DNA from 2 places in the Paenibacillus pseudetheri genome. Region 1 is predicted to be linked to the other one. Evidence: riboswitches for the same ligand, from Rfam matches in the RefSeq annotation. Region 1 holds a riboswitch; the other holds the start of a gene.
The links. A riboswitch is a leader RNA that binds a small molecule or an ion and turns the genes downstream of it on or off. The one in region 1 is predicted to bind preQ1.
Positions count from the first base shown of each region.

Region 2: another riboswitch for preQ1. It lies ahead of L1028_RS04300 (queuosine precursor transporter); the one in region 1 lies ahead of queF (preQ(1) synthase).

Region 1 is NZ_CAKMAB010000015.1:72,190-80,300, reverse strand. It holds gene L1028_RS15575 (ABC transporter ATP-binding protein) at 1-344, shown strand, start outside; gene murB (UDP-N-acetylmuramate dehydrogenase) at 494-1,405, shown strand; gene ymzB (protein YmzB) at 1,466-1,801, opposite strand; gene L1028_RS31195 (ATP-binding cassette domain-containing protein) at 1,987-2,247, shown strand; partial or broken gene L1028_RS15555 (AAA family ATPase) at 2,343-2,723, shown strand; gene L1028_RS15550 (hypothetical protein) at 2,716-2,961, shown strand; PreQ1 riboswitch class I at 3,213-3,256, shown strand; gene queF (preQ(1) synthase) at 3,420-3,893, shown strand; gene queC (7-cyano-7-deazaguanine synthase QueC) at 3,923-4,585, shown strand; gene L1028_RS15535 (6-pyruvoyl trahydropterin synthase family protein) at 4,585-5,067, shown strand; gene queE (7-carboxy-7-deazaguanine synthase QueE) at 5,060-5,782, shown strand; gene L1028_RS15525 (cysteine hydrolase family protein) at 5,911-6,435, shown strand; gene L1028_RS15520 (VanW family protein) at 6,436-7,254, shown strand; gene L1028_RS15515 (zinc-dependent alcohol dehydrogenase) at 7,338-8,111, shown strand, end outside.
Region 2 is NZ_CAKMAB010000003.1:294,226-302,336, forward strand. It holds gene L1028_RS04270 (aminotransferase class I/II-fold pyridoxal phosphate-dependent enzyme) at 1-472, shown strand, start outside; gene cobT (nicotinate-nucleotide--dimethylbenzimidazole phosphoribosyltransferase) at 564-1,625, shown strand; gene cobU (bifunctional adenosylcobinamide kinase/adenosylcobinamide-phosphate guanylyltransferase) at 1,622-2,170, shown strand; gene cobS (adenosylcobinamide-GDP ribazoletransferase) at 2,167-2,982, shown strand; gene L1028_RS04290 (YnfA family protein) at 3,159-3,485, shown strand; gene L1028_RS04295 (methyl-accepting chemotaxis protein) at 3,544-5,232, opposite strand; PreQ1 riboswitch class I at 5,590-5,635, shown strand; gene L1028_RS04300 (queuosine precursor transporter) at 5,646-6,359, shown strand; gene L1028_RS04305 (AMP-binding protein) at 6,541-8,022, shown strand; gene L1028_RS04310 (thiolase family protein) at 8,019-8,111, shown strand, end outside.

The DNA of each region.
Region 1 (8,111 bases):
TGGCATTGGCGCAAGAAACTGACATTCTTTTTCTGGACGAACCAACAACATTTCTAGATATGGCTCACCAGCTTGAAGTTCTACAGCTTCTGCAAAAGCTGAATGAGGAAGAAGGCCGTACCATTATCATGGTAGTGCATGATTTGAATCATGCTACTCGTTATGCACAGCATATGGTAGCTATTAAATCCGGTACTGTGGTTAGTGAAGGCTCACCTACTGAAGTTATGACACCTGATGTACTGCGGGAAGTGTTTGGAATTGAGGCAGATATTGTTCCAGATCCACGCACCGGTGTGCCGCTGTGCCTTCCTTACGAGCTTGCAGCCTACAAAGCTGTGTAATCATAATTGAAAATCATACAACGAACAGGCTCCCGTCATTGACAAGGGAGCCTGTTCGTTGTTACAGTTGTGGTTGCCTACAAATCCATGATACCACTACTAAAAATAGATAAGGACCATCATTTATACATGGTTAAAGGAGTATGAACATGAATATTGACAAAATTCGAAATGACCTAGAGCAGCTAATGACTGCAGGAATTGTAAAGAGTCATGAGAACTTAAAAGATCACGTGTATACCAAAATGGGCGGTAAAGCTGATATTTTGGCAGCACCAGCTACTTATGAGGAAATTCAAAAGATCGTTACATATGCGGAACAGAATGGGATAACCCTTACAGTACTTGGGAACGGCTCCAACGTGATTATTCGTGACGGCGGTGTGCGTGGGATCGTTCTACAAACGGCAGGACTTACGGAAATGGGGATTAGGGATAATCTCTTATATGCGGAGTGCGGCGCCAAGATTATAGATGTGTCCCGATATGCATTGGATATGGAGCTTACGGGTCTTGAGTTCGCCTGTGGTATTCCAGGAACGGTTGGTGGAGCGTTATACATGAACGCAGGCGCTTACGGCGGAGAAATTAAAGATGTACTGCATAGTGCGCTGGCTATAACTAAGAGCGGACAATTGGTGACTCTGCAAGGGGATGAGCTGCAATGGGGATACAGAAAAAGCGTGTTCGCAAGCGGTGAATACATCGTGCTTGAGGCCAATTTTGCTATGACTTCTGGTGATGCCTTAGCCATCAAGGCGAAGATGGATGAACTGACTTACTTGCGTGAATCGAAGCAGCCGCTTGAGTATCCTTCCTGTGGGAGTGTCTTTAAACGTCCTCCAGGTCGGTTTGCAGGTCAGTTAATTCAAGAGAGTGGCTTGCAAGGAACAAGAATCGGTGGTGCTGAGGTCTCCAAAAAGCATGCCGGATTTATCGTAAATGCTGATAATGCAACCGCCAGCGATTACATTGGACTGATTCATCATGTAAGAGCGACTGTGAAAGATAAATTCGGCGTGGAGCTTGAAACTGAAGTGGAGATCATTGGAGAAGAATAACCTATAATTAGTAAGAGCCCGCAGATTACTGCGGGCTCTTTTGCTGTCATTACATATGGTTTAATCCACTGAAAGGGTATATTTAGCTCTATCGGTAGTTATTTCGGCCTTGCGATCACCTATGTCCTCAATCCGAAGCCCGTCAATAGCTAAGTCATAGGTGGAGTGTGGTAGCGATACTAGCTCACCATCAGCATTTAAAGTGCTGCCAAATCCTTTTAATATTAACGCACTCCCGAGATAATCATCGATAACATCCTCTGCACTCCGAAACGCAACGGCCTCCAGATTAAAATGAATTTTATCCAGATCTCGAAGCTCTTTCTTTTCAATTACAATGGTTTCATTCACATGACTGTTAATCCAGTCCATTAGTTTCTGTATACTTTGTTCCATTAGATGATCCCACCCTTACCTCGAAGATTATTATGTTTAAGTTACCCTTTTCTTAGGATTTGAATCCGAATGTTACAGAATAGCAACAACAGAGATAATCCTCTACAACCAGAATAAGGATAGAAGAAAGTTAACTATTCTAAAAAGGGGGGAGTGTTATTGATTCAGCTAACTGAGGTCTCAAAATATTATCAGGAGAGAGGTGTGCAGTTGATCGAATTACTTTCACGGTGGAGAAAGGTGAGGTCTTTGGATTTCTAGGTCCAAATGGTGCAGGGAAGACTACAACGATGCGCATGATGACAGGGCTTCTTCAGTCTACAAGCGGAGAAATTTTAATTAATGGCATGAATATTTCACGTCATAAAAAAGAAAACCATGCTCAAATTGGTGTTGTTTTCGAGCTTCCCAATCTGTATATACGCTATTCTATACGAGAAAATTAGAGCTGTTTGCCGAATTGTATGGTGTGCCTGTAAATCGAGTGAATAAAGTCATGGAAACCCTCCAGCTGTAAGATAAGGAAAAAGCTAAAGTAAGCAGCTTATCCAAAGGCTGGAAGCAGCGTGTTCTAATCGCCAGAGCATTATTACATAAGCCTCAAGTGTTGTTTTTAGATGAGCCTACAAGTGGGTTAGATCCAAATTCAGCTTCACTCATACGTAATCATATCAAGAGAATTCAAGAAGAAGGCACAACCATTGTTTTAACGACGCATGATATGCACGAAGCCGAGGAATTAAGCGATAGAGTAGGCATCATGCACGCTGGTGCATTGGTGGCACTTGATGAACCGCATAGACTTAAGACCATTTATGGTAAACCAGAAATTGAAGTTAAATATCAGCAGGATGGGAAAGTGGTTATGAAATCCTGGCCGATTGCAGAAGAAGCTGTTAATTTTGCCTATATTTATGGCTAAAATCATCATCACTGTAGTGGACAAGGGCGGGTTGGACTTCATGCTTCTTTCTACTTGGATATTGTTTGCGCAAGTGATGGTTGGGATCATGATTACCGGTCCAGGATTAATTGAGGAGCGGGAGTGTAAAACCTTTGATGCGCTGTTGATTACTCCTTCATGGATTTATTACCTTCCTTGCTGTATATGTTATTGGGTGGAATTATTTTTGTGTAAGTTGGAATTATCATTGGTTTAAAGGTAAGTTCCTCCAAACATGGTTCAGCCATCAGCTCCGCATTTATGGTTGTATTTTTCTTGGTCAGAATTTGAACAGTATTCTAAATGGAGAAGGAGTACTGCTCCTAGAAAGCCTGCTTTTGCTCTTGTGGATTGTGGTGCTTTCGTTCTGGATTTGGAAGACGGGAAAAGCGTAGAACTTGTCAGAAGCAAGTTACCATGGTATATTCAAGACGCAATATGATTGAAGAAGAAGTCTGTACGGATTGTGCAGGAGAGGTTCGCGAACTCCCTCTATAAAAAACTAAGAGTATATTAAATCATATAAGCGGATGCAGTCCTTAACCCGGACGTTGCTTCCGTTTCTTCTTAGTGGAGCCAAGTTTTCGAAATCTCGTTCTTCTTTCCATTATCGGCCAAGGCCGAAGGAAAAGAGAGGGGTTTTTTGTCGTGTCAGAAGGAAGATTGAAAGAGGAAATGCAAGAAGTCACTTTGCTTGGTAATCAGGGAACGCAGTACAAGTTTGGTTATGATCCAGCTATTCTTGAGGTGTTTGATAACAAGCATCCAGGGCGTGATTATTTTGTTAAATTCAACTGCCCTGAGTTCACTAGTCTTTGTCCTGTTACAGGTCAGCCGGATTTTGCCACACTGTATATTTCGTATATTCCTGAACAGAAAATGGTGGAATCCAAATCATTAAAGCTGTATCTGTTTAGCTTCCGTAACCACGGTGACTTTCATGAGGACTGCGTCAACATTATTATGAATGATCTGATCTCACTGATGGACCCGCGTTACATTGAGGTATGGGGCAAGTTCACTCCGCGTGGAGGCATATCTATTGATCCTTATTGCAACTATGGAAGACCGGGTACGAAGTATGAGGCAATGGCGGAGCACCGCTTAATGAATCACGACCTCTATCCGGAAAAAGTGGATAACCGCTAATCCCAACAAGTTGATAAGGAGAGATAAAGATGAACAAAAAAGCACTCGTCGTATTTAGCGGCGGACAAGATAGCACCACTTGCCTGGTTTGGGCTTTGAAGCAGTTTGAAGAAGTACAGGTAGTGACCTTCAACTACAATCAGCGTCATGCGGCGGAAATCGAAGTGGCTACAGAAATAGCTGCTAAGTTTAATGTAAAACAGCATATCCTTGACCTTGGGCTGCTAAATCAGCTGGCACCAAATGCACTCACACGTCAGGATATTGATATCGTTGCTGGTGAAGGGGATGAGCTCCCAAGTACGTTTGTGGATGGACGAAATCTGTTGTTTTTATCATTTGCCGCCATATTAGCTAAACAGCTGGGGTACTCCCATATCGTTACTGGTGTCTGCCAAACAGACTTTAGCGGGTATCCGGACTGCCGTGATGTTTTTGTGAAATCATTGAATGTTACGCTGAATTTATCCATGGACTATGAGTTTGCGATACACACTCCGCTGATGTGGCTGGATAAAAAAGAAACGTGGAAGATGGCCGATGAGCTGGGTTATTTTGATTATATCCGCGAACACACCCTGACCTGTTACAACGGAATTATTGGCAGTGGCTGTGGAATTTGTCCAGCTTGTCTATTACGTCAGCGTGGTCTTGAACAATATGAGGCGGAGAGAACGGGGGTAAGCTCTTAATGCTTAACGAGGTCTCAGTCTGCAAAATATTTACGTTCGACGCGGCGCATCAGTTAGTGGGTCACAAAGGGAAATGCAGCAACCTGCATGGACATACGTATAAGCTTGAAGTAGTGCTTAAGGGCAAACCTATGACCGCTGAAGGTCACTCGGATGAAGGTTTCGTCATTGATTTCAGCGATATCAAAATGACAGTACAACAAAGCCTTGTAGATCGTTTAGATCACGCTTTTCTCGCTATGGGAAATGAACCTGTGTTAGAGACGTTAACGGATACTGGTTCCAAAGTAGCTTTGCTGTCTTTTCGCACCACAGTTGAAAATATGTCCTGTTATATAGCTTATAAGCTGAAGCAAGCGGGACTGCCGCTGTACGCTGTAAAGCTGTGGGAGACACCAACCTCCTGGGCAGAGGTGCTGGCTGAAGATATCCCTGAGGATGGGCCATCTTACCGCTTGTATGGAGGCTGCGACTGTGAGTAAGATTCCCGTAATTGAAATGTTCGGTCCGACCATTCAAGGTGAAGGTGCGGTAATTGGTGTGAAGACGATGTTTGTCCGCACCTATGGCTGCGATTATCGCTGCAGCTGGTGTGACTCCGCTTTTACTTGGGATGGTACTACTAAGGATAAGGTTCAAATGATGACCGCGGATGAAATCATGAATGAACTATTAGCGTTAGCTGGAGATAATTTCGACTGTGTTACGATTTCAGGCGGTAATCCTGCTTTGATTGGTGAAGGAATGGGCACTTTTATCAACCTGCTACACGAGCGAGGGATACAAGCTGCAATAGAAACTCAGGGCAGTAAATGGCAGGAATGGTTCAATGACGTGGATGTGCTGACCATCAGTCCCAAGCCGCCAAGCTCAGGGATGACGACGAATTGGGAAATACTAGATAACATCATGAGTAAGATGGAGAATCTGGGCCGCTTTACGCACAGTCTTAAAGTCGTTGTGTTTGATGATAAGGACTTTAATTATGCAAAAGACATTCACCAGCGATATCCAAATGTGCAGCTCTTTCTGCAGCCTGGGAATGATGATGTCACTGAAGAGGGCGACATTTCTGCTCGACTTTTGGGAAGGCTGGAGTGGTTGTTTAATAAAGTAATCTTGGATCCAGAAATGAATAGAGTGCGTGTACTTCCGCAACTGCATGCATTGATCTGGCATAATAAGCGTGGCAAGTAAAAAGTATTGAAATGTAACGGGTGTCTGCTTAGCAGATGCCCTTTTTTTATTGATTTGAATCTTTAAACAGGTAGAAAGAATGTCCCATCATCTGGTATGATTTTCATAAAAGTTGCAGGAGGTACTTAATGGGAAATTCAACTGCACTATTAATTATCGATGTTCAAGAAGCTATGTTCTCCTATCCTGGTCAAAAGCTGTACGATGAAGAGGGTGTGATGGAAAGGATTGTCTCCCTTCAACAAAAAGCTCGAATAGCAGGTACTCCAATAGTTTATATTCAACACACTGAAGATGAGGAATATACAAAAGGTACACCCTCATGGCAGATCAGTCACCGCATCACACCGCAGAAAGGCGAAGTTATTGTGGAGAAGCCGACTTGGGATGCTTTTCACCGAACCGAACTGCAAGATGAGCTACAAAAGCTCGGGATCACGAATCTGGTGATTTGTGGGATGCAAAGTGAGTTCTGCCTAGATACGACGATAAGACGTGCTTATAGTATGGGATATAAGAGCGTTCTCGTTCAAGATGCTCATAGCACCTTTGATAACGGGGTTCTGAGTAGTAGTGAGATCATTAAGCATCATAATGCGGTAATTGGAGGTAGATTCGCCCAGTTACGAGCTGAAAGCGAGGTTCAGTTCTAGATGAATACACCTCAGGCTGCCATGAAACCTATTCAGCGTTCTCGCCTTAGACTATTTGCCGGAAAGCGATATTTTATTTGGAAAAGATATTTGAAATGGTGGACTAGCCGCAGCAAGGTGGCGAAGCAGCGTACAAGTGAAATTTTATCTAATGAAGTGATGACTCATGCTACACCGTTATTAAGAAGTCTACGGAATGTAGATATGGTACTTCAATACAATAAAATAACCAATTTACGTCTGGCGATAGCGAAACTGGATGGGCTCATGGTGCGCCCGGGGGAGACTTTTTCCTATTGGAGAAGCATCGGTAAGCCCAGTAAGCGAAAAGGGTATCTGGACGGGATGGTGCTGCATTATGGTGGCTTCCATTCTGGAGTTGGCGGGGGACTGTGCCAGTTGTCCAATCTGATCTACTGGATGGCCTTGCACACTCCACTTACTGTCACGGAACGACATCGGCACAGCTATGATGTATTTCCAGATGAACAGCGTACACAGCCTTTTGGAAGCGGGGAGACCTGTTCATATAACTATTTGGATCTTCAGCTGAAGAATAACACTCCACAGACGTATCAATTAAAGCTCTGGCTGGATGACAGTCATTTACATGGGGAATGGAGATGCGATGAGCAGTCCCTTTATGAATATGAAGTGTATGAAAGTGATCATCGGATTAGCCTAGAACCTTGGGGAGGGTATATCCGCAGTAACAAGATTAGCCGAAAAGTATTTACACGGACCGGAGAGCTGGTTGGAGATGAAGCTATAACCGATAATTACGCACTTATGATGTATTCTCCGCTTCTTCATGGATAAGAGGATAGGGCTTAGGGTTATAACATAGAAAGACACATTATCGTTCAACCCTATGCCATACTTCAAAGGAGCGGATTCACAGCATGAAGGCCCTCACCTACCAAGGGAAGAAGAAAGTGAAAGTTAAAGATGTAGCTGATCCAAAGCTTGAGAAAAAGGATGACATTATAGTTCGGATCACCTCTACAGCGATTTGTGGATCAGATCTGCACATTTTTAATGGTGAAATTCCAGGTATGCATGATGACTATGTTATTGGTCATGAGCCTATGGGAATTGTTGAAGAGGTAGGTCCTGAAGTAACTAAAGTTAAGAAAGGCGACCGTGTCATTATTCCCTTTAATGTGGCCTGTGGTCAGTGCTTCTTCTGCCAGCATGAGATGGAGAGCCAGTGTGACAATTCTAATGATGCCAAGGATACTGGCGGTTATTTAGGGTATTCCGATACTTATGGCGGCTTTGCTGGCGGGCAAGCTGAATTGCTGCGGGTTCCTTATGGTAATTTCGGCCCTTTTGTAGTTCCTGAGGATGCAGAAATGGAAGATGAGAGGCTGCTTTTCTTATCAGATATTGTGCCTACAGCTTGGTGGGGAGTAGAAAGCGGAGGAGTGAAGTCTGGGGATACGGTCATTGTTCTCGGCTGCGGGCCGGTGGGACTGCTTACTCAAAAATTTGCTTGGATCAAAGGCGCCTCTAGAGTTATTGCTGTTGACCATATTGGCTATCGGCTGCAGCATGCGAAGTTGACCAATAATGTTGAAGTTTATAACTTTGAAGAGATCAAGGATATTGCAGCTCATTTGAAGGAGATAACCAGTGGGGGCGCAAATGTAGTAATTGACTGTGTAGGCTTGGAT
Region 2 (8,111 bases), on a different contig from region 1:
TGGCTTCTCCAAAGCTTTTGCGATGACTGGCTGGAGAGTAGGTTATGCTTGTGGTGATCAGGAATTAATTGCTGCGATGCTCAAAATACATCAGTACACTGCGATGTGTGCTCCGATACTAGGTCAAATCGCTGCCATTGAATCGCTGCGGAACGGTATGGAACATAAGGAACATATGAAACGATGCTTCGATGAGCGAAGAAAGCTGCTGGTTAGTGGATTTCGATCCATGGGTTTGCCTTGCCACGAGCCGGAGGGCGCATTTTATGCCTTTCCTTCCATCGCTAATACCGGATTGAAATCAGAGGATTTCGCTTTGCAGCTGCTCAAGGAGGTTGGTGTTGCTGCGGTTCCTGGGCATGTGTTTGGAGCTGGTGGAGAGGGTTATATCCGCTGCTCTTATGCAGCATCTCTACAAAAATTGGCAGAAGCGCTGGAGAGAATCGAAGGTTTTATGAAAGTGAAGTTGTAATTCTAGTGGTCCCCATCTATCATAGATGGGGCTTTTCAGTGTAGATAAGATAGAATAGGTTATACGGATATACTTAATTGGAGGTTAAAATATGATTTCAACGATTCAAGAAGTAATTAAACGAATCACACCAGCTGATGAACAATCTTTCCTCAAGGCAGAGCACCGCCTGAACATTCTAACCAAACCACCGGGCAGCCTGGGTCAATTGGAGACTTTGGCCGTTAAGCTCGCTGGAATTTCGGGTACGGAGCAGCCTAGTTTCACCAAACGAACGGTAGTTGTAATGGCTGCAGATCACGGTGTATGCTGCGAGGGAGTTAGCGCATTTCCACAGGAAGTCACAATGCAGATGGCTTATAATTTTCTCAGCGGAGGAGCAGCTGTGAATGTACTGGCTCGCCAAGCTGGGGCTGAGGTAAAGTTCGTAGATATCGGTGTTAACGGCGATCTTAGTCATGACGATCTGATTGATCGTAAAGTGCGCCGGGGAACGGATAATATGGCTGTGGGACCTGCGATGAGCCGTGAGGAAGCGATGAGTGCTGTACTTGTAGGGATAAGAGTCGCACAAGAAGCGATTGAGAACGGGACGGAGATTTTTATTACAGGTGAAATGGGCATAGGAAATACAACGGCTAGTGCTGCAATTTTGTGTGCTCTGAAAGGAATAGCACCTGAAGTAGCTGCTGGAAGAGGAACGGGAATTGATGATGAACGATTATTACATAAAATTGCAGTTGTGGAACGCGCTTTAAAGGTGAATCAGCCGAATCCTGCAGATCCGCTGGATGTATTGTCCAAAGTTGGGGGACTGGAAATCGCCGGTTTGACCGGTCTGATTCTTGGCGCAGCCGCTGCCAGGATACCTATCATTTTGGATGGTTTTATTTCGGGTGCAGCAGCTCTTGTGGCGAAAGCACTTGCACCAGAATCCATTGCCTATATGATAGGTTCCCATGTATCAGGCGAACAGGGACATAAGCTGATGCTAGAGAAGCTTGGACTTGAACCGTTGTTTAACCTTGGTCTTCGTTTGGGTGAAGGAACCGGGGGCGTATTGTCTCTTCATTTAATTGAGGCGATATGCCGTATTTTGAGCGAAATGGCCACCTTTGAAAGTGCAGGCATCTCTGGAGCTGGGAAACAATGAGTATTCTTGTAACAGGAGGCGCGCGTAGCGGGAAAAGTGGTTTTGCAGAAAAACTGATGTCGTCACTGACAGATCAAGCCTTCTATGTAGCAACCGGACAAGCGTTTGATGATGAAATGAAGGAACGGATTGCACTGCATCAGCATCAGCGTTTGGCAAGCGGATATGCTTGGGAGACATTAGAGGAGCCTTATGATTTGCCAGATCTTCTTAAGCGTTTATCTGGTGAAAAGGCGGTTCTCGTAGATTGTCTAACGTTGTGGTTATCGAATGTACTGCTAGCCATGGAAGGATTTGCGGATAGGCAAGAGTTGATTGAGAGCGAGATTACAAGACTTGAAGACAGTGTGAGTTCATTTCAAGGGAATCTCATTCTAGTTACTAATGAGGTTGGAGACGGTATTGTTCCGGAGTATGCGCTTGGCCGATTGTACCGTGATCTGGCCGGACGTATGAACGCGCTGCTTGCTCGGCAATGCGAGCAGGTTTTTCTAGTGACTGCTGGCATACCAATTGAACTTAAGAGCAGGGAGTATCGTCTATGAGGGAACGCAGGGATGCTGCCGCAGCTGCCTTTCAGTTTTTGTCTCGGTTTCCAGTAAAGAGTGATCCCGGATTTTCTCCTGAGCTACTGCGTCGAAGTGTGCTGTTCTATCCCGTGGTGGGTGCAGCTATCGGACTGTGCGTAGCTGCTGGAGCAGCTTTGACGGGCCTAATTTTACCTGCTTGGCCAGCAGCTGTCATTACCCTCATTCTATGGGTGGGACTCACCGGAGGTCTGCATCTTGATGGCTGGATGGACAGCGCGGATGGTCTGCTTAGCTACCGACCGAGGGAACGGATCCTGGAGATTATGAAGGACAGCCGAGTGGGTGCGATGGGTGTGCTCGCCTGCGTGCTGCTCTTGCTGTTAAAGGCTTCTTTAGTGGCAGCATTAATCGAAGGCTACGCCTATTACGAGCTGCCACTGCTCTTGCTGCCAGCGATCTGGAGCCGCTGGTATATGGTGCGGGCAATGGTGCATTATCCCATTGCCCGAGGAGACGAGGGGCTGGCCGCGAGCTTCGCCGGCCTCGCTCCCTCGCATGAGCGGCGCGCGCTGGCGATAGCCGCGCTGCTCTCGCTAGCCGTAGCCGCCGCGCCTCTGGCGCTCGGCGCTGGCTTAGCCGCGTGGCCGCTGCATCTGGCGGCAGCGTTACTGCTGCCGGCTGCGGCCTTGGCCAGCGGCACCGTGGCTGCGCGGCGGATTAGCAGCCGGCTCGGCGGGCTCACCGGCGATGTGTATGGCGCGCTGAATGAGCTGCTAGAGGCTGTGCTCCTACTAGTATTAGTGCTGCTCCAGCACAATTTCATGTGAGTGGCTCCTGCGGGTGACGCATAGCAGCCAGCTTGCATCAATCTGGTTTTATACTCTATTGATGCTTGTGGGTTCAGCTGTTTGGCAGCCCAGATGCTTGCTAACCTAGATGAGGTTGAATCATATTTCTGCGAATCATTTAAATATTTTAGAGTTCAATTGGGAAGAGGGATGACATGGTTGCTGCCATTCTACTATTTGTAATCGCCGGCCTTGCTGAGATTGGAGGCGGATACTTAGTATGGTTATGGCTAAGAGAATCACGACCTCTCTGGTACGGTTTGGTAGGTTCTTTGATTCTGATTAGCTATGGCATTATTCCTACGTTGCAGAAGTTTCCGTCCTTCGGAAGAGTGTATGCAGCCTATGGCGGGGTTTTTATCGTGCTCGCTGTGTTATGGGGCTGGCTTGTTGACAAGAAAACACCCGATGTATATGACTGGGTCGGTGCTGTTATTTGTGTAATCGGCGTATCGGTCATTCTTTGGGCACCAAGACACTAACAAAACAACCCGTTCAACACTTTCGTATGAACGGGTTGTTTTTATTTAAGCCTAAGCTTTAGATCTTAAATTGTTGCACAGCTTCCTGAAGCTTCTTAGCCTGCTCATATAGATGCTGCACGGTTACTGCATGTCCTTCAAGCTCTATACGCTGGCGTTCTGAGTTCTCGGATAGTGTGTCCGCACTTTCTTGGGATCTTGAAGTGATTTGTGCGGTTTCCTCGACGGAAGCACTGACTTCTTCCGTACTTGCTGAGATTTGCTGCGTAGCCGAAGATACGGATTGAATATTCTGATTGATGCTCTGGATTAGAATCAGAAGGTGATTGAAGGCATCGCCCGCTTCTGCCACCTTGCCTACCCCGGAGGCTACCTCAGAATTCACATGGTTCATCTCAGTAACGGAGCGATTCATATCTTCCTGAAGTCCGAGTAGGAAATCACGAATCTGCTCATTCGCATTACGGGATTGTTCGGAAAGCTTGCGTACTTCTCCGGCAACAACGGCAAAGCCGCGTCCATGTTCTCCTGCACGTGCTGCTTCGATCGAAGCATTGAGCGACAGCATTTGAATTTGCTTCGTAATTTCAGTAATACTATGAACGACTTCTCCGATCATTACTGAACGTTCGTTCATAACTTGTAATTGCTCCAGCGACTGCAGGGAGGCACGTTCAACCTGGCGCATTTGCAGAACGGCGCTTTGGGCAATCTCATTACCGCCAATCGCTTCAGCGGAAGCTTCACTGATCTGCTCAGTGACTTCGGTGGCTGCTGAAGCAATATGCTGAATGCCGAAATTGATTTCTTCCATAGCTTTTGAATTATCTAGAGCGCTGCTCGCAATGGTCGTACTACCTTTGCCAATTTCTACAACAGATGTACTAGAGTGGTCTGCCATTTCATTTAGGACCTCAACACGTTCTCTTAAAGAATTGGAATCGGTGACCACAGTATTTGAGGTGACGAGTACATGTCCAATCATTTCTTTTAGGCGTAGGGTCATTGCTTGGAAACTTCTTGACAGTTGAGCTACCTCATCACTGCCTTTAATCGTTAATTCCTCTGTGAAATCTCCCTCTGCGAGACGGGCACTGTAAGCTGCAAGCTTTGAGATAGGACGAGTAATCCGCATGCTCATAAACCAGGCACCAGTTGAGCCTATGATCAGCGTCAGCAGAGTGATCCCGGCACTGGTCCATAGAATGCTGTTTGTTTTTTCTTGAATAAAGCTTACATCACTGCTGATTCCGATAACCATCGTACTTCCGGGAATTCCGATATAAGCTGACTTATGTATACCATGGGCGTCCCTGTATGTATCGCTCAGTCCGCTCTTTCCTTTAAGAGCTTGCTGCATTGCAGAGGATACCTTGACAATTTCCTCCGGCTTTAATTTTGCATCATGATCTACGGCCAGAACCTCTGCTTCCTTGCCTTTTAGATTGAGCAGAAAAATAGTCTCAACCCCATGCTGCTTTCTCTTATCCTGAAAATAGAATTCAAGATTGGTGGCTGCTTGTTCGTTCTTCTTTAGTGCTTGCTGAGCATGCATTGTATTTATATTCTTATATACGTCCTGAGCAGCTGCAGTTAGAATTTGATTGATTTGTGGCATGACATAGCTGTTAAAAATACTGGTGGATATAAAGTAGAAGCTGGTACTTAACAAAAGAGACGTGAGTAATAGAACTACAAATAATAATCGCGTAAATCTGCGACTAATCGACTGCTTGAAACGAAACAAATTGTTCTCCCCCTTTTTATGGACAGCGAAGCCCTATTTGGTTTTTGGAATAAATCCAATATCCCTACCGACTGTTAGTGACTGGCAACCTGCAATATATTCCATAGTTATGTAATATATCAACTAAATGGATCGGGAATGAAGTGTTTGATACTATTCTATAGAATTAACCTCTGGATGAATAGTGAAAGTTTTAGTTTATAGAGCATATTTTTCTGAAAAAGATGAATTATTACTGACATTTTTATTTCTTGTTAAAAAATGGGTATAAATGACCCATTTCATAAATTGTTTATTTTTATGGATTGTTTGACGACAGTGTGATAGAGTATTAATGTTTTGTTCCAAAACTTAATGTAAGCCGCGGTTCGTAACCATCCCGCGTAAACAAAACTAGGAGGAGTTTAAGTAATATGTTTAATTTGATGTGGGGAGTTTTATTTGTTATTGTCAATTTTGCTTTTTTTCTACTCTGTTACCGCCTATTTGGCAAAAGTGGAATGTATGCCTGGGTAGGTATCGCTACTGTAATTGCTAACATTCAGGTAGCTAAGACGATTGCTATGCCATTTGATATTGTGATGACACTCGGAAATACGATGTATGTCACTTTATATATGACCAGCGATTTGCTTAATGAGAAGTATGGAAGAGCAGAAGCACGTAAAGCGGTTTGGTTTGGCTTCTTCACTCTGCTTATGACGACAGTCATTATGCAGATGGTACTAGTATTTAAGCCGCAAGAGACCGATATCGCTCAGTCTTCTTTGGAGACGATCTTTGGGCTGATGCCTCGACTAGCGTTAGGTAGTCTTACTGCTTACTTCATTAGTCAGTTCCTAGATGTTCGGTTGTACTCCTGGATTCGCAAATATTACAGCACTTCAAGTCAGTTGTGGATTCGTTCCAACGGCAGTACGATGATCAGCTCCTTTGTGGATACACTAATCTTCTGTACCATTGCATTTGCTGGTTTGTATAACTGGAGTGTGTGGCTTGAAATTTTGCTTACAACGTATCTGGCGAAATTCTTACTAACCGCAGTAGGCACACCTATCTTATATATCGCCCGAACTTTTACTTTTGCTGAAGATGGAACACCATCATCCGCTCAAAAGAAGGAATAAACAACAATACAGCCAGCGCGTACCGATCATAATCGATGCGCGCTGTTTGATTTTTCCAGTCGTAAGAGGGCTTAATCGTTCCATATAAATATGTACATAAAATAAATATAAAGCTAAAATAAGCTATCGTAGCAATGCTAATAGTATTCCCATGCAATTCGACGAATAGGTGTGATGAAGGATGAATCTAGTAGTTCCTATACTGCGTCATGCAGCACAGCAGCCCGACAGCATTGCCTTAACCCATGACCATGTCAGTTATACCTATGCAACATTAGTACAAGCGATGCGGAGAATTGCGAATGGTCTACAGCAAAAGGGTCTGAGACATGACAAAATAGCTATTCTATCTAGGAATCGCATTGAATTTGTCGAGGTTTTCTTGGGGGCTATTTATGCTGGCTGTGTTCCCATTCCTTTAGATCCAAAGTGGAGTGCCAATGAACTGCAGGTTATTATAGAACAGTGCCAGCCGGCAATGATTTTTGCCGAGCCGGAAGCTGCAAAGAATGTGGTCTTCAAGGACCAAGCGATCCCAACACTGACTTTCTCAAAAGATCGAACAGGCTCCTATGACCAGTGGCTGGATGCGTTAAATCCAGAAGCTGAATTGGATGAGACGAACGAGTTATTATTTATCGGCTTTACTTCAGGCACAACTGGGCTACCCAAAGGATATATGCGTACCCATTTATCGTGGTTAAAGAGCTTTGAGGTATCGAATGCTGCCTTTGAATTGGACCACATGAAAGATGTTTTGGCACCAGGTCCGTTTGTGCATTCGCTGTCCTTATTCGCTGTAATGCAGAGTCTGTATGGAGGAGCAAACTTTCATATTACGCAAAAATTTAGCGCCACACAGGTGTTAGAGCTGTGCAAGCAGATTCCGGGTGTGGTGTTGTTTGTTGTACCGACAATGCTTGAATCCATGATGCAGCAGGCTGTTCCCGGGCAGACGCAGATTGATGCGATTATTAGCTCAGGTGCAAAGTGGTCTTGGCTGTCCAAAAAAAGGGGCATAGAAGTGTTCGCTGGAGCGCGCCTCTATGAATCCTACGGTTCCTCAGAAGCGAGTTATATTAGTTATTTGGATGTTCTGAGAGAGCATAATCCGAACTCTGTCGGCAAGCCCTATCCCGGGGTGCAGATTTCCATTCGTGATGAACAGTTCCGGGAAGTCCCTACGGGGGAGATTGGGCAGTTATATGTACGTAGTGATATGATATTTCTAGGCTACCATCAATTGCCGAACGAGACCGCAGCAGCTTTTCGAGATGGATGGATTCTGTTGGAGGATTATGTTTATCAGGATGAAACAGGTTATTTATATCTGGCAGGTCGCTTGAAAAATAGAATCATCACCGGTGGGCTGAACGTTTATCCAGAGGAAATAGAGCGAGTACTGGAACATCTTCCGGAAATACAAGAAGTAATGGTGCTTGGCGTCCCTGACGATTATTGGGGAGAACAGCTGGCTGTCCTTGTGAAATGGAATGATGATAAGCATTTATCTATAGACGAAATAAAGAATTATTGTCGCCAGTATTTAGCAAGTTACAAAGCGCCGAAGCAGCTGCTGACAGTTGATGAGTTTATCTATACAAGCAGTGGCAAAATTGCCCGGCAAGCGATGAAAGACTATGTGAAAAGAGCGATGGTATGATAGAAGCAGTAATTGTTATGGCAAAACGTACACCGATTGGCAGGATGGGCGGCTTATTAAGTACATTTGAGCCGGAAGCATTACTGGCG